3 regions of the Streptomyces sp. NPDC020917 genome follow, and region 1 is predicted to be linked to each of the others. Evidence: riboswitches for the same ligand, from Rfam matches in the RefSeq annotation. Region 1 holds a riboswitch; each other region holds the start of a gene.
The links. A riboswitch is a leader RNA that binds a small molecule or an ion and turns the genes downstream of it on or off. The one in region 1 is predicted to bind S-adenosylmethionine.
Positions count from the first base shown of each region.

Region 2: linked by a shared signal. The riboswitch ahead of ACH4TG_RS13325 (putative leader peptide) and the one ahead of ACH4TG_RS02450 (aminotransferase class V-fold PLP-dependent enzyme) in region 1 are both predicted to bind S-adenosylmethionine.
Region 3: linked by a shared signal. The riboswitch ahead of thrC (threonine synthase) and the one ahead of ACH4TG_RS02450 (aminotransferase class V-fold PLP-dependent enzyme) in region 1 are both predicted to bind S-adenosylmethionine.

Region 1 is NZ_JBIRRR010000001.1:571,754-578,701, reverse strand. Features, by position in the region: gene ACH4TG_RS02470 (NlpC/P60 family protein) at 1-450, opposite strand, end outside; gene ACH4TG_RS02465 (NYN domain-containing protein) at 805-2,190, opposite strand; gene ACH4TG_RS02460 (rhomboid family intramembrane serine protease) at 2,502-3,281, shown strand; gene ACH4TG_RS02455 (Lrp/AsnC family transcriptional regulator) at 3,278-3,559, shown strand; gene ACH4TG_RS02450 (aminotransferase class V-fold PLP-dependent enzyme) at 3,614-5,014, opposite strand; SAM riboswitch class IV at 5,177-5,293, opposite strand; gene trpD (anthranilate phosphoribosyltransferase) at 5,422-6,486, opposite strand; gene ACH4TG_RS02440 (cytochrome bc complex cytochrome b subunit) at 6,729-6,948, opposite strand, start outside.
Region 2 is NZ_JBIRRR010000005.1:241,244-248,191, reverse strand. Features, by position in the region: gene ACH4TG_RS13340 (LLM class flavin-dependent oxidoreductase) at 1-195, opposite strand, end outside; gene ACH4TG_RS13335 (NtaA/DmoA family FMN-dependent monooxygenase) at 192-1,601, opposite strand; gene ACH4TG_RS13330 (LLM class flavin-dependent oxidoreductase) at 1,639-2,880, opposite strand; gene ACH4TG_RS13325 (putative leader peptide) at 3,329-3,421, opposite strand; SAM riboswitch class IV at 3,440-3,553, opposite strand; gene ACH4TG_RS13320 (putative leader peptide) at 3,715-3,849, shown strand; gene ACH4TG_RS13315 (amino acid ABC transporter permease) at 4,228-5,310, shown strand; gene ACH4TG_RS13310 (amino acid ABC transporter ATP-binding protein) at 5,307-6,083, shown strand; gene ACH4TG_RS13305 (transporter substrate-binding domain-containing protein) at 6,110-6,948, shown strand, end outside.
Region 3 is NZ_JBIRRR010000008.1:11,958-18,905, reverse strand. Features, by position in the region: gene groL (chaperonin GroEL) at 1-619, opposite strand, end outside; gene ACH4TG_RS18945 (cold-shock protein) at 942-1,145, opposite strand; gene ACH4TG_RS18940 (MoaD/ThiS family protein) at 1,613-1,888, opposite strand; gene thrC (threonine synthase) at 1,885-3,216, opposite strand; SAM riboswitch class I at 3,210-3,342, opposite strand; gene ACH4TG_RS18930 (glucosyl-3-phosphoglycerate synthase) at 3,498-4,463, shown strand; gene ACH4TG_RS18925 (trehalose-6-phosphate synthase) at 4,603-6,018, shown strand; gene ACH4TG_RS18920 (glutaredoxin family protein) at 6,493-6,762, opposite strand; gene ACH4TG_RS18915 (SMI1/KNR4 family protein) at 6,822-6,948, opposite strand, start outside.

The sequences.
Region 1 (6,948 bases):
GGCGTTCTGCAGCTGGTCCAGCGCGTTGGCCTGGAGGGAGCCGAGCTGGTCCAGGGTGGTCGCCTGGTCCAGGTAGCTGTCCGGGTTGGACGACAGGAAGAGCTGGAGCGACGGGTCGATGCCGCCGCTGCGGTACTGCGAGGCCGCGATGGCGCCGAGGCCGTCCCGGAGCTGGTTCAGGTGCTGCTGCTGCCGCGCGACCTGGTCCTGGAGGCTTGAGGCCTCCTTCTGCAGGGTATGCAGTTTCTCGTTGGCAGCGTCGTACTTCTCGGTGGCCTGCTCCGCCTGCGTGTAGAGGGCGTCCACCTTGGCCTTGGCGTCCTTGACGGACGGCTTGGCGGGGGTCGCGTTCGCGGCCTGAGCGGAAAGCGCGACGGCCGCTGCGGCGGTCGCGGTCAGCACGGTCACGCGAGTGCGGGTTGCCGGCTTGGGACGACGGTGGGACGCCACGAAGGCGAGCTCCTTCTTCCTTCAGCCGCCTACCGGTCCTGATGGTGGGCGGCCCCCGAGCGCCATCCGGGTTGGATGATCGACTGCGCGGAGGTTCGACGCCCGACCTTAGTGACCTAACTGTGATCGGTTCAAATCCTTGTAGGCAAAATCTCGATCGCAAAGCACATTCTTTACGGCAGTCGTACGCGCCGTGAGGGCGGGGGGACGGCGGGTAGCGCCCAAGTGGTGAATACCTGTGTCATGTAAGGGCGTTCGCCGGAATTCCGATCGAAACCGACACTCCGGGCACAACTCCTGAAGGCGGCCGCCCGGAGGGCGCCGCCTCCAGGCGGGGAGGGACGGGGGGTCGGTTCAGACCCGGGCGAGTCGGCGCAGCAGCAGCGTCGAAGCCACCGGCCGCGCACCGGCCTTGGCGACGCCGTCGGCCACCTCGCGGTCCGCGGAGACCACCACGATCTGCCGGCCGGGCGGCTCGGCCCGCACCAGACGGCGGATCAACTCGTCGGCGGTCTCACCGGACTTGGAGAAAAGCACCCGCACGCCGCGTGGCGGCGCGAGGAGCACGGGCATGTCCAGATCGGCCCCGTCGAACACGCACGTGACCTCCGCGCCGCTCTGCGCGGCCAGCGCGGCGAGCCCGCCCAGCAGCCGCAGCCGCTGCTTCTCCAACGGCATCGAGGGGTAGCCGGTCTTGGTGACGTTGTAGCCGTCGACGACCAGGTGCGCCTGGGGCAGCGCGAGCAACTGGTCGAGCAGCGCCGGGTCGGTGTCGGACAGCGCGCGGGTGGCGATGTCGCGGGCACTGAACTGCCCCGGGGCGACCGCGTCGACGGTGTCGGCGGGCCGTACGCCCAGGGTGTCCCGCGGCGGCAGGGCCAGTTCGCGGCGCAGGCCGGCGGCCGCGTCCAGCACGGTGTCCAGCAGCAGCCGCAGCCGGACGTCCTCGGTGCTGCGGCCCTCCCTGGCCGCCTTGCGCCCGGCCTCGACCACCGACTCGGCCTCGGCGAGCCGGGACCGCAGCCGGCGGGCCTCGGTGTCGGCGGCGGCCCTGTCCTGGGCGGCGGCGGCCCGTACCTCGTCCAGCTCGGCCTGCAGCTTGCGCTGCGCGGCCTCGGCCCGTTTGACGTCGCTCAGCGCGGCCCGCAGCTTGCGGTGCAGCGCGTCGCTCTCCTTGCGGACGGTGTCGAGTTCGGCGCGGGCGCGGGTCGCCTCGGTGCGCGCCTGAGCGTGCAGCGACTCCACCTCCCCGCGCAGCGCGGCGAGTTCGCGCAGGGCCTCCTCGTCGGCCTTCTCGGCATCGGCGCGCTGCGCCTCCTCGCCCGCGGTGGTGACGAGCTTGGCCCAGCCGGCCGGGCGCAGCAGGTACGCGGCCGCGGCCACGTCCAGCGGGTCGGCGGCGGGCGGCGGGGTGCCGGCGTCGAGCGCGCCGGTCAGCTCGGGCTGCGAGTCGCGCAGCCGGCCGGCGACCTTCTGCCGGAACGCCACGTCCGACTCCAGGGCGGCGGCCAGCGCGGTCGCCGCGTACTTCACACGTCTGGAGGGGGTGAACCGGGCGTAGGGGCGCAGCGAGACCGGCAGCTCGGGATAGGTGAAGCCGCCGAACGCGTCCGCGGCGATGGTGACGACACGATGCCGGACACCTTCGGGCAGCGGCCGGTCCAGCAGGGGCTCGCCGTCGCCCTGCGCCCGCTCCGCGTCCGCTTCGGCGCCCGGAACGCCGCCGCTACCGTCCACCACTCACTCCCTGTCCGAGGTCCGCACCGATCGGATGTCCGTCGGTGTCGGTCGGATCAGCGACGGACGTCCTCCGGTGCCGCCCCCTTCGATCCCTGCGGCCGCCGCCTCCTGCTTCCATTGTCCCCGCAACCGGGGCCTGCCCCGGCCCGCGGCTGCTTCGCGCCGCCCGCGGCGCCGGACCGGTCCGGTGTCCCGGTCACCCTACGGCCTCGAAGGGACGCTGCGCTGCGGCGAGACGGCCTTTGCCGGTCACCCTCCGGCTGCGGCGAGGCGACCTTTGCCCGTTACGCCCCATCCGTCATGATCGGTCCATGGTCATCCCGGTGTACGACAAGAACCCGGTCCGCCGCACCCCGGTCGTGACGTACACGCTGATCGCCCTGTGCACCGCGGTGTTCCTGCTCGGCCCGCTGTCCGGCTTCACCCCCTCCTACGGCCACGGCCACGCGCTCCAGTGCGAGCAGGCGGTCTACTTCGACCGCTGGGGGGTGATCCCGAGCGAGCTGTTCCACGGGCGGCTGCCGGTGGACCGGGTGCCGCTGCCGCAGGGCTGCCCGATCCCGGCGCCGTACCCGAAAGTGCCGTTCCTGTCGGTGCTCACCGCAATGTTCCTGCACGGCGGCTGGCTGCACCTGATCGGCAACATGCTGTTCCTCTACGTCTTCGGCGACAACGTGGAGAACCGCATGGGCCGGGTGCGGTTCGCGCTGTTCTACCTGGCGGCCGGCTACCTGGCGACGTACGGGTTCGCCCTCGCGCACACCGAGGACACGCAGAGCCTGGTCGGCGCCTCCGGGGCGATCTCCGGCGCGCTCGGCGCGTACCTCTACCTGTACCCCAAGGCCCGGGTGACCAGCCTGTTCCCGTTCCTCTTCTTCATCCCGCTGCGGTTCCCCGCGTGGATGGTGCTGGGGTTCTGGTTCGTGCTCCAGTGGCTGGCGGCGCAGACCGCCCAGGGCGGGCCGGGCATCGCCTATCTCGCGCACGTGGTCGGTTTCGCCTTCGGGTTCCTGTGCGCATGGGTCTGCTACCGGCCACGGCGTAAGGTGAGCCTCGTCATCAGGTCCACCCAAGGAGACATCCCGCCGTGATCACCGCGATCGTGCTCATCAAGACGTCTGTCGACCGGATCCCGGAGATCGCCGAGGCGATCGCGGCGCTCGACCACGTCAGCGAGGTGTACTCGGTGACCGGCAACTACGACCTGGTCGCGCTGGTGCGGGTCGCCCGCCACGACGACCTCGCGGACGTCATCCCCGGGCGGATCAGCAAGATCCCCGGTGTCGAGGTCACCGACACCCACGTGGCGTTCCGCACCTACAGCCAGCACGACCTGGAAGCGGCCTTCGCCATCGGCCTGGACGCCTGAGGACTCCGAGGGCGCTCGGAGCCCTGCGCGGTCCGGGCCGGCGGCAGGCGCCGGTCAGGCCTTGAGCGGGACGCAGCGCCCGGCCTCGGTGTGGTAGCGCCAGGCCGCGCCGTCCCGGATGAGGGAGCGCGTGGCCGCGAGGAAGCGCGTGATGTGCTCCTCGGGGGTGCCCGCGCCGAAGCTGACGCGGATCGCGTTCAGCGACGTCTCGCCGGGGGCGGAGTCCGGTGCCCCGCACTCCCCCGGCGCGCTCTCCTCCGCGTCGAGCAGCACCCGCACCAGCGGGTGCGCGCAGAACAGCCCGTCCCGCACGCCGATGCCGTGCTCGGCGGAGAGCGCCGCGGCGAAGTGCGAGCTGTTCCAGCCCTTCACGACGAACGACAGCACACCGACCCGCGCCGCGTCGTCGCCGAACAGCGACAGCACCCGCACCTCGGGGAGTTCGGCGAGCCCGGCCCGCAGCCGCCGCAGCAACTGCTGCTCGCGGTCGGCCAGCGCGTCCAGCCCCGCCTCGCTCAGCGCGCGGCAGGCGGAGGCGATGGCGTAGGCGCCGATGACGTTGGGTGAGCCGGCCTCGTGCCTCGCCGCCGAGGTGTGCCACTCGACGTCGAGCGTGCCGTCCGCGCCGCGGGCGACGGTGCGGGTGGCGCCGCCGCCGGCCAGGTACGGCTCGGCGTCGCGCAGCCAGTCGGCCCGCCCGGCCAGCACGCCGGAGCCGAACGGCGCGTACAGCTTGTGCCCGGAGAAGGCGACCCAGTCCACGTCCAGCGCGGTGACGTCCACCCCGTGGTGCGGGGCGAGTTGGGCGGCGTCCAGGACGATCCGGGCGCCGTGCCGGTGCGCGGCGGCGGCCAGTTCGCGAATCGGCCAGATCTCCCCGGTGACGTTGGACGCGCCGGTGACGCACACCAGCTTGGGTCCCTTGGGAGCGCCGTGCAGCGCCACGTCGAGCGCGGCCACCGCCTGCTCGGGCGTGCGCGGCGCGGCCAGACAGGTGACGTCGGCACCCCGGTGCTGCCAGGGCAGCAGCGAGGCGTGGTGCTCGGTCTCGAAGACGAACACCTGGGCGCCGGCCGGCAGCGCGGCGGCCAGCAGGTTGAGCGAGTCGGTGGTGGAGCGGGTGAAGACCACCTGGTCGTCGGGGCGGCAGCCGAGGAACCGCGCGACGGTCTCCCGGCTCTGCTCGAACAGGTCGGTGGAGAGCTGGGAGAGGTACCCGGCGCCGCGGTGGACGCTGCCGTAGTACGGCGCGTAGGCGGCCACGTCGTCCCAGACCCGCTGCAGGGCGGGCGCGCTGGCGGCGTAGTCGAGGGCCGCGTAGGTCACCTCCCCGCCGGTCACCAGCGGGACGGACACGTCCCGGCCGAGCACGGGCAGCGGCGCACAGATCTCGGTGGCGCGGGGGGCAGCGATGGTCACGGTCACGACGAACTCCCGGAGGAAGGCAGGCGGCATCGGCGCCCGCCGGGGCACGCCGGAGACACGGCGGCCCGCACGGCGGCGCTGAACGCGCAAGGAGGCGGAAGGCAGCGGATGAAAGCAGACGGAAGTGCAGAAAAGACGCAGAACCGGGGCCGACAGGCCCTAGCGCATTCGCTTACTCAAGAAAGGCTCCCCAAGTCCGGCTTGCTGCGAGCCTCGCTGCCCGCAGCCTGGTCATCACCCGGGGCACCCCGCCTCGGACGGAGGGTTGCCGGACAGCGAGCCGGGGCCTTTGCGCTGTCACTCGTGACCTGCACAGCATTGTGCCATACACGTGCTTGGGTGCAAGGCGCCGTCCGCACCGTGGACGGACCGCACGGCGCGGGCCGCCGTCCGCGGTGCGGACGGCGGCCCGTGACGAGCTCGTGCGGGAAACCGCCTCAGGCGTGGGTCGCCGCGGCCCAGCGCTCCAGCACCGCGGCCGCCGCGCCCGAGTCGATGGACTCGGCGGCCTTGGCGAGGCCGGCCGCGATCTGCTCCTCCAGCGGCACGCTGCGCGGCTCCAGAGCGGCCAGCGCCGCCGCGGAGTTGAGCAGTACGGCGTCCCGCACCGGGCCGGTCTCGCCGGCCAGCAGACGGCGGGCCACCTCCGCGTTGTGGGCCGCGTCGGCACCGCGCAGCGCCTCCACCGGCACCAGCGGCAGGCCGACGTCCCGCGGGTCGAACGCGGTGTGCTCGACCTTGCCGTCGCGCACCACCCACACCTGCGAGGTGGCCGTGGTGGTCAGCTCGTCCAGGCCGTCGTCACCGCGGAACACCAGGGCGGACGAGCCGCGTTCGGCGAGCACCCCGGCCATGATGGGCGCCATGCGCGCGTCGGCGACCCCGGTGGCCTGGGCCCGCACCCGGGCCGGGTTGGTCAGCGGGCCGAGGAAGTTGAAGGTGGTCCCCACCCCCAACTCGGCGCGGGCCTTGGCCACATGGCGCAGCGCAGGGTGGAAGCGGATGGCGAAGCAGAAGGTGATGCCGGCCTCCTCGGCGACCTGCGCCACCCGCTCAGGGGACAGCTCCAGGTTGACGCCGAGCTTCTCCAGCACGTCGGAGGCGCCGCTGGCCGAGGACGCGGCGCGGTTGCCGTGCTTGACCACCTTCGCGCCGGTGCCGGCGACCACGATCGCGGACATCGTCGAGATGTTGACGGTCTTCGCCCGGTCGCCGCCGGTGCCGACGATGTCGACGCTGGGCCCGGGGACCTCGATGGTGTTGGCGTGCTCGTACATCGCGCGGACCATGCCGGAGACCTCGTCGACGGTCTCGCCCTTGGCCCGCAGCGCCACCGCGAACCCGGCGATCTGCACGTCGGTGGCCTCACCGCTCATGATCCGGTCCATCGCCCACGCGGTGTCGTCCACGTTCAGATCGCGACCGGCCATCAGTGCGCTGAGCACCTCCGGCCAGGAACGAGCTGCCGTCGTCTCGCCTCCGGCGGGTGTCACAACGCTCATGGGTCACGCTCCTGCAACGGCTCCTGAGTGGACCTTCACCCTATCGGGAGTGGGGGCGCGCACAGACGGGCCGGGGCCGGGGGGGGGGGGGGGGGGGGGGGGGGGCCGGGGCGGGCCGGGGCCGGGCGCGGGGGGGGGGGCGCGGCGGGGGGGGGGGGCGGGGGCCCCCCCCCCCCCCCCCGGGGGGGCCCCCCCCGCCCCCCCCCCCCCGGGCCCGGCCCGGTGTGTGGCGACGCTCTGCGTCAGTGGTGGCCGTGGCCTGAGGTGATCTCCTCGAACTCCTCCACCGTCGGCTTCGGGATCTGGCTGTGCTCGCCGTAGAAGTTGCGCGACAGGCGTGCCTGCAGCTTGTCGACGTGCGAGGCCTTGCGCGCGACACCGTTCTCGTCGACCTCGGGGCCGAGGTCGATCGGCGTCGGCTGGACGTGCGCGGTGAGCACGTGCAACTGCTGCTGCGAGAGC
Region 2 (6,948 bases), on a different contig from region 1:
GCCCAGCACCACGGTGGGCGAGGACGAGATGAACGGACGCTCGTGCCGCTCCCCGACGCCGAACCCGTCGAAGCCCAGCTCCTCGGCGAGCACGGCGCTGCGCACCACCTGCCGGAAGCGCTCGCGGGTCGACGGCCGGTCCCCGGTCACCGGGTGCGGGGCGTGCACGATCAGCGTGATGGCGATGAACTTCACGAGGCCGTCGCCGTCCTCTCCGCCGCCGTCCCCGCGACCGCGCCCCCGGTGGCGCCGGGCCGGCCGAACGGCGGCAGCCCGAGGTGCTCCCGCAGCGTGGTGCCCTCGTACTCGGTGCGGAACACCCCGCGCTCCTGCAGCAGCGGCACCACGGTGTCCGCGAACGCGTCGAGGCCGCCCGGCACCAGGTGCGGCACCAGGATGAAGCCGTCGCTCGCGTCGGTCTGCACGAACTCGTTCAGCGCCGCCGCCACCGTCGACGGGCTGCCGATGAAGGTCTGACGCCCGGTCACCTCGATCACCAGCTCCCGGCTGGTGAGCTTCTTCGCCTCGGCCAGGGCCCGCCACTCGGTCGCGGTCGCCAGCGGGTCGCGGAACATCCGCACACTGGCCCGCCCGCGGGCGACGGTGTTCTCGCCGACCAGCGGATCGGCCTCGGGCAGCGGGCCGTCCGGGTCGTGGCCGCTCAGGTCGCGGTTCCAGACGTGCTCCAGGAACTTCAGCGCGGTCTGGCCGCTGACCTGCTGCCGCCGGATCAGCAGCGCCTGCTCCTGCGCCTCGGCGTCGGTGTCGCCGAGCACGAAGGTGACCCCCGGCAGGATCTTCAGCTCCTCCGCCGTACGGCCGTACCTGGCCAGGCGCCCCTTGACGTCGGCGTAGAACGCCCGGCCCGCCTCCAGGGTGCCGTGCCGGGTGAAGATCGCGTCCGCGGAGGAGGCGGCGAACTCGCGGCCCTCCTCGGAGTCTCCGGCCTGGAAGATCACCGGGCGGCCCTGCGGGCTGCGCGGCACGTTGAACCGCCCGCGGATGTCGAACTGGTCCACCCGGTGCGCGAACCGGCCCGCGTCGGGGTCGCGGAGGAACACCCCGGCGGCCTTGTCCGCCGCGATCTCGTCGCCCCGCCAGGACGCGAAGAGGACCTTGGCCGCGTCGAGGAACTGCCGGGCCCGCTCGTAGCGGTCCTCCTTCGCGAGGAAGCCGCCGCGCCGGAAGTTCTCCCCGGTGAAGGCGTCCCACGAGGTCACCACGTTCCAGGCGGCGCGGCCGCCCGAGAGGTGGTCCAGGGACGCGAACTGCCGTGCCACCTCGTAGGGTTCGTTGAAGGTGGAGTTGATGGTCCCGGCCAGGCCCAGCCGGTCGGTGACGGCGGCGAGCGCGGCCAGCACGGTGAACGTGTCCGGCCGCCCGACGACGTCGAGGTCGTAGATCTCGCCGCCCTGCTCGCGCAGCCGCAGTCCCTCGGCGAGGAACAGGAAGTCGAACCTGGCGCGTTCCGCGGTCCTCGCCATGTGCGCGAACGAGCCGAAGTCGATCTGGCTGCCGGCGGCCGGGTCGCTCCACACCGTGGTGTTGTTGACGCCGGGGAAGTGGGCCGCGAGATGGATCTGCTTGAGGGGCTTGCTCATGTGACGGCTTCCTTGGTCTCGTCGGTGCCGCGGGCGCTCAGACGGCGGCGGTGGTCGGGGCGGCGGGGGAGGCGGCGTAGCGGCCGGCCGGGCGCGGCAGGCCGAGCAGCCCGCGCAGCGTCCCCGCCTCGTAGGCCGTGCGGAACAGCCCGCGGCGCTGCAGCTCGGGCACGAGCCCGCGGGTGATCTGCTCCAGGTCGTGCGGGACCGCGGCGGGCCGCAGCCGGAATCCGGTGATCCCGGCCGCGAGCCACTCCTCGAGCAGGTCGGCGAGCCCTGCGGGCGTCCCGGTGAACGCCAGTGCGTCGCCTGCCGGTCCGGCTTCGGAGCGGGCGTCCAGCCGGGCGCACCGGTCGGCCGCCTCCGCCTCCGAGCCGTCGAGCAGCACCAGCAGGTCGGCGAGGACGTGCACGGTCTCCGCGGCGCGCCCGGCCGCCGCCTGGTGGCCGCGGATCTCCGCGACGATCGCCTCGGCCTCCACCGCGTCGCGCGGGGTGACGAAGCCGATGTCGGCCGAACGGCCCACCAGTTCGAAGGGGGCGCTGCGATGGGCCAGCGCGGCCACGATCGGCTGGCCCTGCGGCGGGCGGGGCGTGATCGACGGTCCCTTGACCCGGAAGTGCGGGCCCTCGAAGTCGATGTAGTGCAGCTTCGCGCGGTCGACGAACCGGCCGGTGGCCACGTCGCGGATCTCTGCGTCGTCCTCCCAGCTGTCCCACAGGCGGCGCACCACCTCCACGTAGTCGGCCGCCTCGCCGAACGTCTCGGCGACCACCGCCCGCACCGCCGGCGCGTCCAGGTCCCGCGGGTGCTCCAGGCGCAGGTGCGGGAACGTGCGCCGCCCGAACAGCTCGGCCTCGTGCGTGCGCACCGACACCTGCACCCGCAGGCCGGCGCGCCCACCGCTGACGTAGTCGAGCGTCGCGATCGCCTTCGACACGTGGAACGGCTCGGTGTGGGTGACCACCGCGGTCGGGACCAGGCCGATGTGGCGGGTCAGCGGCGCGACCCGGGCGGCGATCTGCACCGCGTCCAGCCGGCCCCGCACCTGGTCGGTGTGCCGGTCGGGCTCGAAGGGCGAGGAGGACTGGAAGCCGAGCGAGTCCTCGATCGTCACGAAGTCCAGCAGCCCGTGCTCGGCCTCGGCGACGAGGCCGGCCCAGTAGGCCGCGGTGAACAGGTCCTGCGGGCGGGCGCCGGCTTCCCGCCACGCGGCGGGATGCCACCCGGCGCCGTCCAGGGCGACGGCGAGGTGGAGGGCGGGCTGGGGCTGAGGCATGGAGAGGTCGCTTCCTGTTTCGGCGGAGGGCGCGGCTGGGGGAGTGCGCGGCTGGCGGAGTACGCGGCTGGCGGAGCGGCTTGGGGAGCGCGGGCAGGCCGCGCGGCCTGCCCGCACCCGGAGCCGGCCCGGACACGGGATCTGCGCGTGCGGGGAGCGGCGGGCAGCAGGGCGTGCCGTGCCGGCAGCGCGTGCCGGACGCGCCGGAGCCGGCGGCCGTGCGGCACGGGGAGGCGGCGGGACCGCGGTCGCCCGCGCACCGCTGACGGCGCGTACGGCTGCGCGGGGCCCGGCCGTACCGCGGCGGGACGGCGCACGGTCACCGCCTGCGCCCCGCGGGAACGCCCGGCGGGGCAGCGGGTACCCGTGCGGTCACGTGCGGTGGAGGGCCGCCGCGCGCCGTGGCGCGATCCGGCTCAGACCGCCGTGCGGGACGGCGCGGGCGCGGTCAGGCGGCGGGACAGAGCGCGCTGGAGATGCGCTGCAGGTCGATGTGGCGACGCGAGTAGGTGCTGACTGCCCTGCTGACGGCTCCGCGCATGTGCAGCCCCTCCGTCCTCCGTCGCGCTTGCGGGCGCCGGGCTCGGCGCCGCCGGGTCGTCACCTGGAGCACCCCGCCGCGTCGGAGGGTTGCCGGTCAGCCTGCCAGGGCTTGGGACTGACGCTCATGACCCGCTCACACGCTAACTCCGGACCGGCGTCCAGCACAATGGCCGCTGACGCAGCGTCAGAAAAGGGAAGCATTGCCCGCGGACGGGACCAGCGGTTACGGTGTGAGCCGGCCGCGGGCCCAGGCCCCGCGCCCGGCCCCTCCGAGGATGCGAGGTGATCCGCATGCAGGCACGACGTCCCGGCAACGGCGGTACGCCGCTTCCGCTCGGATTCGCCCCGCTCATGGCGGCCCGCCGCCATGTCGACCTGCTGCGGGTCAGCAGCGCGCTCTGTTCCGGGGACACCCCGGTCCGCTGACCCCCGCCCGTCCGCCGCACGGCACCCGTCCGGCGCCGCGCTGACGGATTCCGGCGTCCGCCCCCCGGCCTGATCCCCGTTCACGTCAGGCACCGGGCCGTGTCGCCTCGGCAGCGGCCACACCCGCACGTCCCACACCCGCGGTGGCCGCGCCCGTACCGGCCCGAGCCCCCAACCGGCCGTGGGGCACAGCCGCTCACGCCCCCGCCGCACCCACCCATGCCCGCACCGGCCTGCGCGCCACAGCCGCCGCACTCGTCGGACGGGCCGGCACGCCCGTGCCGCCACGCCCGCTCCCTCACCTCTCACGCCGCAGGCAGCGCCACCGCCCCTCCGCGGTGCGGTGCCGCGCCCGCACGGGACGGAAGACCCGCCACCATGACCAGCTCCGACGCCCTCACACCGTCCGGCGCCCCGACATCCTCCGGCGCCCGCATCCCGCCCTCCGGCGAACCGCCGAGGAAGGCCGAGCCGCCGCCACCCGGCCACCTGGACGCGGACGGGTCCCAGGCCGGCCCGAGCGACCGGCAGTTGCTCGCCGCCCGCCTGGTCCCGCTGCGCCGCCCGGGCCGGTGGATCTCCGCCGCCGTGCTGCTCGTACTGCTCGCGATGCTGGTCAACACCGTGCTGACCAACCGCCGTTTCCAGTGGGGCGTCGTCGGCGACTACTTCCTGGACACCTCGATCGTGCACGGGTTGGAGCTGACGCTCTGGCTCACCGCCGCGGTGATGGCGACCGGCTACCTGCTCGGCATCGCGGTCGCCGTGATGCGGCTGTCCCGCAACCCCGTGCTCGGCGGCCTCAGTTTCGCCTTCGTCTGGCTGCTCCGCTCGGTCCCGCCGCTCGTCCAGCTGCTGTTCTGGTACGAACTCGCCTCTCTGTACCCGCAGTTGTCGTTCGGCCTGCCCTTCGGGCCGGCGTTCGCGACCGTGCGGACGGCGCACCTGTTCAGCGGCGTCCTCGCCGCCTACGTCGGGCTGAGCCTGGACGTCGCCGCGTTCTCGTCGGAGATCGTGCGCGGCGGTCTGCTGTCCGTCGACCACGGCCAGACCGAGGCCGCCCAGGCGCTGGGCCTGGGCCGGGCGCGGATCCTGCGCAGGATCGTCCTGCCGCAGGCGATGCCCGCGATCGTGCCCGCGTCCGGCAACCTGCTGATCGGCATGCTCAAGGCGACGTCCATCGTGAGCGTCATCGCCGTGCAGGACCTGCTCTACTCCTCGCAGCTCATCTACAACCAGAACTACCTGGTCATCCCGCTGCTGCTGGTCGCGACCCTCTGGTACGTCATCCTCACCACGCTGCTGTCGGCCGTCCAGTTCCTCGTCGAGCGCTCCTACGCGCGCGGCCGCGGCCGCGGAGGCGGCGGCGACCGGCGCCCGGCTCGCGGTTTCCGCGAGCTGTTCCGCGGCAACGTGCCGCTGTTCGGCCGCGGCGGCAGGGAACTGGCGGGCCTGGCATGACCGTCGACTCGGACCGTCCCCTGGTGCGCGTGAGGGGACTGCGCAAGAGCTTCGGCGGCCACCTGGTGCTGGACGGCATCGACCTGGACGTGCGCCAGGGCGAGGTGACCGTGCTGCTCGGCCCCTCCGGCTCGGGCAAGTCCACCCTGCTGCGCAGCATCAACCACCTGGAGCGGCCCGACGCCGGCTTCGTCGAGGTGGGCGGCGACATCGTCGGCTACCGGTACCGGGACGGCCGACTGCACGAGGTGGGCCACCGCACCCTCACCCGGCAGCGGGCCCGGATCGGCATGGTGTTCCAGCAGTTCCACCTCTTCCCGCACCTCACCGTGCTGGACAACCTCGTCGAGGCACCGGTCGCGGTCCGCGGCGTGCCGCGCGGCCAGGCTGCCGCGAGGGCCGCGGAACTGCTGGAACGCGTCGGCCTCGGCGGCCGCGAGCAGGACTATCCGCGGCAGCTGTCCGGCGGGCAGCAGCAGCGCGTCGCCATCGCCCGCGCCCTGGCCATGGACCCGGACCTGCTGCTGTTCGACGAACCCACCAGCGCCCTCGACCCGGAACTCGTCGGCGAGGTCCTCGCGGTCATCAAGGACCTGGCCGACAGCGGGATGACGATGATCGTCGTCACCCACGAGATCGGCTTCGCCCGCGAGGTCGCCGACACGGTGGCCTTCCTGGACGGCGGCCGGATCGTCGAGTCGGGCCCGCCCGCGGACGTCCTCACCCGCCCCCGCCACGAGCGGGCCCGCGCCTTCCTCGCCGCGGTCCTCTGACACCCCCCCGTACGAAAGGAACCACCGTGCCGACGAACCCCCCGCGTCCCGCCGCCGGGCGCCCCCGCCCCGGTCGCACCGCCGACACCGCCGCGCCCGCCGCGGGTCTCCGCACCGCCGTGACGGCCGCCGGGATCGCGGCCGCCCTCGTCCTGCTCGCCGGCTGCGGGTCGCACTCCGCGGACGCCGGTTCCGCGCCGCCCGGCGGCAGGCCGGCCGCCGCCCCCGCGGGGTCGGCAGGCCAGGACGGCACGGCGATCCCGGACGAGGACGTCGTCACGTCCGTGACGGCCGACCCCGCGCTGACGGCGGAACTCCCGGCGCGGATCCGCAGCCGCGGCAGCATCGTCCTGGGCACCAGCAGGGTGGTCGGCACCTCCGGCCTGCCGCACGGCGGCCAGGCACCGGACGGCAGCACCGTCGGCCTGGACATCGACCTGCGGAACGCCGTCGCCAAGGTGCTCGGCGTCACCTGGGACGTCCAGTACGGCACCTTCCCGACCGTCATCCCCGGCGTGCAGAACGGCAAGTACGACGTCGGGCAGGACAACTTCGGTGCCACCAGGGCCCGCGAGCAGGTCGTCGACTTCGCCACGTACCTCAACGACGGGCAGTCCTTCCTCGGCGCCGAGGACATCGCGGCCGACAAGGTGACCCGCCTGACCGACCTGTGCGGCTACACGGTGGCCACCAGCCCCGGCTCGACCTTCCAGCAACTCCTCACCGACGGCGCGGGCGAGTGCGCGGCCGCCGGCAAGAAGCCGTACAAGGTCCAGTACTTCTCCGACAACGCGCCCATCATCCTCGGCCTGACCAACGGCAAGGTGGACATCTCCTTCGGGCCCACCCTCAGCCTCGAGTACGA
Region 3 (6,948 bases), on a different contig from region 1:
CCAGGTCGGTGGCGAAGTAGGCGGAGATGAAGCCCTTGTCGAAGCGCATGCCCTCGGTGAGCTCGAGTTCGAGCCCGAAGGTCTGCGACTCCTCGACGGTGATGACGCCTTCCTTGCCGACCTTGTCCATGGCCTCGGCGATCAGCTCGCCGATCTGGGTGTCGGCGGCGGAGATGGACGCGGTGGAGGCGATCTGCTCCTTGGTCTCCACGTCCTTGGCCTGCTCCAGCAGGGCGGCGGAGACGGCCTCGACGGCCTTCTCGATGCCGCGCTTGAGGGCCATCGGGTTGGCGCCCGCGGCGACGTTGCGCAGGCCCTCCTTGACCAGGGCCTGGGCCAGGACGGTCGCGGTCGTCGTGCCGTCACCGGCGACGTCGTCGGTCTTCTTCGCGACTTCCTTGACCAGCTCGGCGCCGATCTTCTCGTACGGGTCCTCGAGCTCGATCTCCTTGGCGATGGAGACGCCGTCGTTGGTGATCGTGGGGGCGCCCCACTTCTTCTCGAGGACGACGTTCCGGCCCTTGGGGCCGAGGGTGACCTTGACGGCGTCGGCGAGCTGGTTCATCCCGCGCTCGAGACCGCGCCGCGCCTCCTCGTCGAACGCGATGATCTTGGCCATGTGAAGGGGTCCTCCCGGACAGGGGGTGAGTTGCGCTCGGGACCGCGTGGCGCCCGCGACGGACGGCCGGTCGGCCGCCGGTTCCGTCCCGGCGTCCGGCCGGGCCTCACCGACCCGGTCCTGCTGTCACTCTCACTCGTAGAGTGCTAACGCCAATGATTAGCACTCACCCCTACCGAGTGCAAGCGAGTCCGGCCCACGGCGGCCCAACTCGCACCTCGCGCGGGGGCGGCGCCGGAGCGCACGAAAGGCCCGTCTCCCTGACGGGAGCGGGCCCTCCGGCGTGCGAGCGTCGCGTCGATGGCCGAACGCGCCGGGATGTTCAGCCTGCCAGCCGGACCATGTCCGCCTGCGGCCCCTTCTGACCCTGCGAGATCTCGAACTCGACCCGCTGGCCTTCCTCGAGGGTGCGGTAGCCGTCCATCTGAATCGCGCTGTAGTGGACGAACACATCCGCACCACCGTCGACCGCGATGAAGCCGTAGCCCTTCTCCGCGTTGAACCACTTGACGGTGCCCTGAGCCATTCCTAACTCCCCTATTGCTGGCCCTATCGCGGCCCCGCACTCCGCGGGCCCGGGTCAGACCTCACCTCCCGTAGCACCCCTTACCGCTCGACGGGTGGGGGCCCTGGGGGGCGTGCGCCGGAACGCGTCGACCGCGGCTGAATGTATCTGCACGGATGCCCACTGCAACAGGTCAATTGGACGAGAATTCTTGGCGCGACCCATCGGAAATGCCCTGAGAAAAGCCCATATGACGGGGCATCTCGGACGGGACAAACCCGGATGCTCGGCGCGATTCGCTCGCGAATTTGGCGATAAATCGCCGCAGCGACCTGAGAGGGGCTCACTTGCCCCTGGCAACAGTACCGGTGGCCCGTCGGCGCCCCGGCAGCAGCGTGCCCCGTCCACCCTCAGGGGTGAACGGGGCACAATGCGACAGAACCGCGCGGTCATGTGGCGGATCTCCGCAACGGAGGTTTCAACGGCGTTCAGCCGCCCGCGACCGCCGGAATGATCGACACACTGGCGCCGTCCGGCACCGCGGTGGCCAGTCCCTCGGAAAAGCGCACATCGTCGTCGTTCACATAAACGTTCACGAAACGACGGAGTTTTCCGGTGTCGTCGAGAACTCGCGCCGAAATGCCGGCGTGATTCTTCTCCAGCGACTCGATGACCTCGGCGAGCGTCGCGCCCTCGGCCGGCACCTCGGCCTGGCCGCCGGTGTAGGTACGGAGGATCGTGGGGATGCGGACGGAAGCACTCATGCGAGGCCAGCCTCTCGGAACGCGGCAAGGGTGGGTCGGATGGTCGCGGTCGGCCGGGCGGAGGCCTCCACCGCGTTGAGGGTCTTCAGGCCGTCGCCGGTGTTGAGTACGACGGTCTCGGAGGAGGGGTCGAGCTGGCCGGTCTCGACCAGCTTGCGCAGCACGCCGACGGTCACGCCGCCCGCGGTCTCGGCGAACACGCCCTCGGTGCGGGCGAGCAGCGTGATGGCGTCGACGATCTGATCGTCGTTCACGTCCTCCACCGCGCCGCCGGTGCGGCGGGCGATGTCCAGGACGTACGGGCCGTCGGCCGGGTTGCCGATCGCCAGCGACTTGGCGATGGTGTCCGGCTTGACCGGGCGGACCACGTCCTGGCCGGCCTTGAACGCCGCGGACACCGGCGAGCAGCCCTCGGCCTGGGCGCCGAAGATCTTGTAGGGCTTGTCCTCGACCAGGCCGAGCTTGATCAGCTCCTGCAGACCCTTGTCGATCTTGGTGAGCTGGGAGCCGGAGGCGATCGGGATGACCAGGTTGTCCGGCAGCCGCCAGCCGAGCTGCTCGGCGATCTCGTAGGCCAGGGTCTTGGAGCCCTCGCCGTAGTACGGCCGCAGGTTGACGTTGACGAAGCCCCAGCCCTCGCCGACCGGGTCGCCGATCAGCTCCGAGCAGAAGCGGTTCACGTCGTCGTAGCTGCCCTCGATGGCGACCAGGTCGCCGCCGTAGACCGCGGCCATGACGACCTTGGCGGACTCCAGGTCGTGCGGGATGAAGACGCAGGAGCGGAAGCCCGCGCGGGCCGCCGCCGCGCCCACCGCGCCGGCCAGGTTGCCGGTGGAGGAGCAGGACAGGGTGGTCAGACCGAAGGTGCGGGCGGCCTCCAGGGCGATGGCGACGACCCTGTCCTTGAAGGAGTGGGTCGGGTTGCCGGAGTCGTCCTTGATGTGCAGCCCGCCGGTGATGCCCAGCTCGCGGGCGAGGTTGTCGGCCTTGACGAGCTTGGTCCAGCCCGGGTGCAGGTTCCGCTTGGTGGCCACGTCGGCGGGGACGGGCAGCAGCGGGGCGTAGCGCCAGATGCTGGCCGGGCCGGCCTCGATCTGCCGGCGCAGCGCCTCGGGGTCGCCGACCGGAAGGTCGTAGGCGACCTCGAGCGGGCCGAAGCACTCCTGGCACGCGAAGATCGGGCTGAGCGCGAAGCGGGTGCCACACTCGCGACAGGACAGGGCCGCGGCGGGTCCGAACGCGTCGCCGAACGGGGAGTCGGTCGCGGTGCTGCGGTCGGTGTGATCGGCGGTGTGCACAGCCATGATGGCGAGGCCCTTTCTCCTCATCTTCCTCACGCCGCAGGTCGCGTCATGAGACGGAATTGGCACCTTCCCCACCGTGGTGACCTCGCGGTCGGCGGGAGGGTTGCCGGGGCTTCAACGGGCCGTTCCCTCTGCCCCTCTGGATGAGCGGTATGCAGTTGTGGGACGTATGCCTTCGCGGCGTCCCGGCGCGCCGACCCCGGCATGCGGGCGTCGTACGCGTTGTTCAAGACTGTAACCGACGACTCCGGCAGCTGAGAGGGTCGTCCGTACCGCGAGATGGATCACACCGGGGAGTGGCGCACGTGCTCGACGAGGTGGAGCGCTGGCTGGAGCGGCGATCGTGGTCGGCGGCCGAGCGGCCGCTGGACGTGCTGCTCGCGGCCAAGCGCGAGGCCGGCGCGCAGGGCACGGTGAGCGTGGTGCTCCCGGCGCTGAACGAGGAGGAGACGGTCGGCGACATCGTCGCGACGGTGCGCCGCGAGCTGATGTCGTCGCAGGTCCCGCTGGTCGACGAGCTGGTCGTGGTGGACTCCGCGTCCACCGACCGCACGGCGCGGATCGCCGAGCGGGCGGGCGCGCGGGTGGTGCAGCGGGACGCGATCCTGCCGCGGCTGCCGGCGCTGCCCGGCAAGGGCGAGGTGCTGTGGCGCTCGCTGCTGGCCACCAGCGGGCAGATCGTCTGCTTCGTGGACGCCGACCTGCGGCAGTTCGACGCCGCGTTCGTGTCCGGGATCGTCGGGCCGCTGCTGACCGAGCCGTCGGTGCAGCTGGTCAAGGCGATGTACGACCGGCCGCTGGAGCGCGGCGGCGCGGTGGTGCCGGGCGGCGGCGGGCGGGTCACCGAGCTGGTGGCGCGGCCGCTGCTGAACCTGCACTGGCCGCAGCTGGCGGGGTTCGTGCAACCGCTCGGCGGGGAGTACGCGGGGCGGCGGTCGCTGCTGGAGCGGCTGCCGTTCCCGGTCGGGTACGGGGTGGAGCTGGGGATGCTGATCGACGCGCTCGGGCTGGTCGGGCTGGACGCGCTCGCGCAGGTCGACGTGGGGGTGCGGCGGCACCGGCACCAGGACGGGCAGGCGCTCGGCCGGATGGCCGCGGCCATCTACCGCACCGCGCAGCTGCGGCTGTCCCGCGCGCCGCTGGTCCGCCCCGAGCTGACGCAGTTCACCCGGGAGGGCGCGGCCTTCGTGCCCACCACGCACCCGGTGGACACCGCGGAGCGCCCGCCCGTGCTCACCGTCCCCGAGTACCGGCCGCATCGCGCGGCGTAGCGGGACCGCGCGGTCCGGCGGCGGGTCTGCGGCGGCCGGGCGGCGGTCTTCGGTGGTCCCACGCCAGCTCGACGGCGGTCCGGGGCCCGGAAGGGGCTGAGGGAGTTTGAGGGGCTGGTGTGGTGGCTAGGCTCGCGGCATGGGGAATTCTGCGAGGATCCTCGTCGCCTCGAACCGCGGCCCGGTGTCGTACACGGTGCGACCCGACGGCACCCTGGACAGCAGGCGCGGCGGCGGCGGCCTCGTCTCCGGGCTGAGCGCGATCGGCCCGGACGCCGGTGCGCTGTGGGTGTGCGCGGCGCTGTCCGACGGCGACCGCGAGGCCGTGCGGCAGGGGCGCACCGAGCCCGGCTCGCGGATGATCTCCGTCCCCCCGGACGTCTTCCACGCCGCCTACAACGACATCGCCAACTCGGTCCTGTGGTTCGTCCACCACATGCTGTACCAGACCCCGCTGGAACCCGTCTTCGACGAGGAGTTCCGCGGCCACTGGGACGCGTACCGCGCGTACAACACCGCGTTCGCGGACGCGCTCGCCGAGGACGCGGCCGAGGGCGCCGCGGTCCTGGTGCAGGACTACCACCTCGCGCTGGTGCCCGCACTGCTCCGGCAGCGCCGCCCCGACCTGCGGATCGGCCACTTCTCGCACACCCCGTGGGCGCCGCCGGACTACTTCCGGCTGCTGCCCGACGACATCGCGGCCGAGCTGCTGACCGGCATCCTGGGCGCGGACCGCGCCGCGTTCCTCACCCGCCGCTGGGCGGCCGGGTTCGCCGCGTGCTGCGCGGCGGTGCTGGGCGCGGAGGTCTCCGGCGACGGCTCGGCGGTCACCGTCGAGGGCCGCACCACGCGGCTGGGCGTGCACGGGCTCGGGGCCGACGCCGCGTTCCTGCGCGAGCGGGCGCACCGCGCCGACGTGGCCGAGCGCATCGAGCAGCTGCGGTCCGAGGCAGGTCCGGGCCGCCGGCTGATCGTGCGGGTGGACCGCACGGAGCTGTCGAAGAACATCGTCCGCGGCCTGCTGGCCTACCGGCAGCTGCTGCGGGACCACCCCGGCTGGCGCGAGCGGGTGGTGCACGTCGCGTTCGCCTACCCGTCCCGCCAGGACCTGGCGCTGTACCGGTCCTACACCGAGGAGGTCGCGCGGGTCGCCGGAGAGATCAACGAGGAGTTCGGCACGCGGGACTGGCAGCCGGTGATGCTCAAGGTCGACGACGACTTCGCGCGGTCGCTGGCCGCGTACCGGCTGGCCGACGTGGCGCTCGTCAATCCGATCCGCGACGGGATGAACCTGGTCGCGAAGGAGGTGCCGGTCGTCTCCGACAACGGGGTGGCGCTGGTCCTGTCCCGGGAGGCGGGTGCTTTCGAGGAGCTGGCCTCGGACGCGATCACGGTGAACCCGTACGACATCCGGCAGACGTCCGCCGCTCTCAACGCTGCGCTGACCATGCCGGAGGCGGAGCGGGCGGAGCGGACGAAGCGGCTCGCCGATGCGGCGACGGCTCTGCCGCCGTCGAAGTGGTTCCTGGACCAGCTGGAAGCACTCGGCGGCTGACGCCCCTTCCCGTAGGGGTTCGCCGGTATCGGAAGCCCGGGTGCCCCGGGGCCTGGTCTGCCGCCTGCCGCGCCGTCGTGGCTTGTCGCGCTGGGGGACCCCGCGCCCCTGGCGGTGCACCTTCGGTGGGTGGGGTCGGCGCCGCCACGGGAGTATCTCCTCGGAACTGTGCGTGCGGCTCCCTCCGCCAAGTGGGCCGGGCGCATGCACAGTTCCTGCGGGGACACTCCCGCACCGTCCCCTCCCAGCCCGCCCCCCGTCTGCGGGATGAAATTGGCCTGGGCTCCCCTGCCCACCGGGCAGCACCAAAGGGGCGCGGGGAACTGCGCGCACAACCACAGCGGCGCGGCACCCGGCAACGGCGGCCCGGGGGCACCCCAGACCCCCGCCCCGGAGGGGCGGATGCTCCAGGGGCGCGGGGAACTGCGCGCCCAGCCACAACGCACGCCGCAGGCCCCGCGAGGGCGCGGGGAACTACGCGAGGAGATGAGGAGCGCGTTCGCGGACCGCGGCGAGGAGTTGGCGGCGGGAGGGGTTGACCATGGGATGCCCGGCCACCACGACCGTGGGAACCGTCTCGCAGCCGTCGGCAACCGAGCGGAGAAAAGCCTTCGCCTCCTTGTCCCGGAAGATCAGACGCGTGGAGTAGCGCAGCCCGCTGAACAGCAGGCTCAGCCGCAGCTTGATGCAGTAGACGCAGTCGGGCCGCCAGTACATGACGACGCCGTCGTGGTCCTCGGGCATGGCCCCTCCCCGTGTCTCCGTACTCCCGTCGTGCCTGGTCGCAGCCTACTGGGCGGAGATCAGCCGCGGGCGGTGGTGAGGATCTCGCGGCCGCGCTCGGGGGTGATCAGCTGGGCGAGGACGGGGTGCGCGAGCAGGGATATCGGGGCTATGTGGTCCTCGCAGACCGGGCGCCACAGGCGCAGC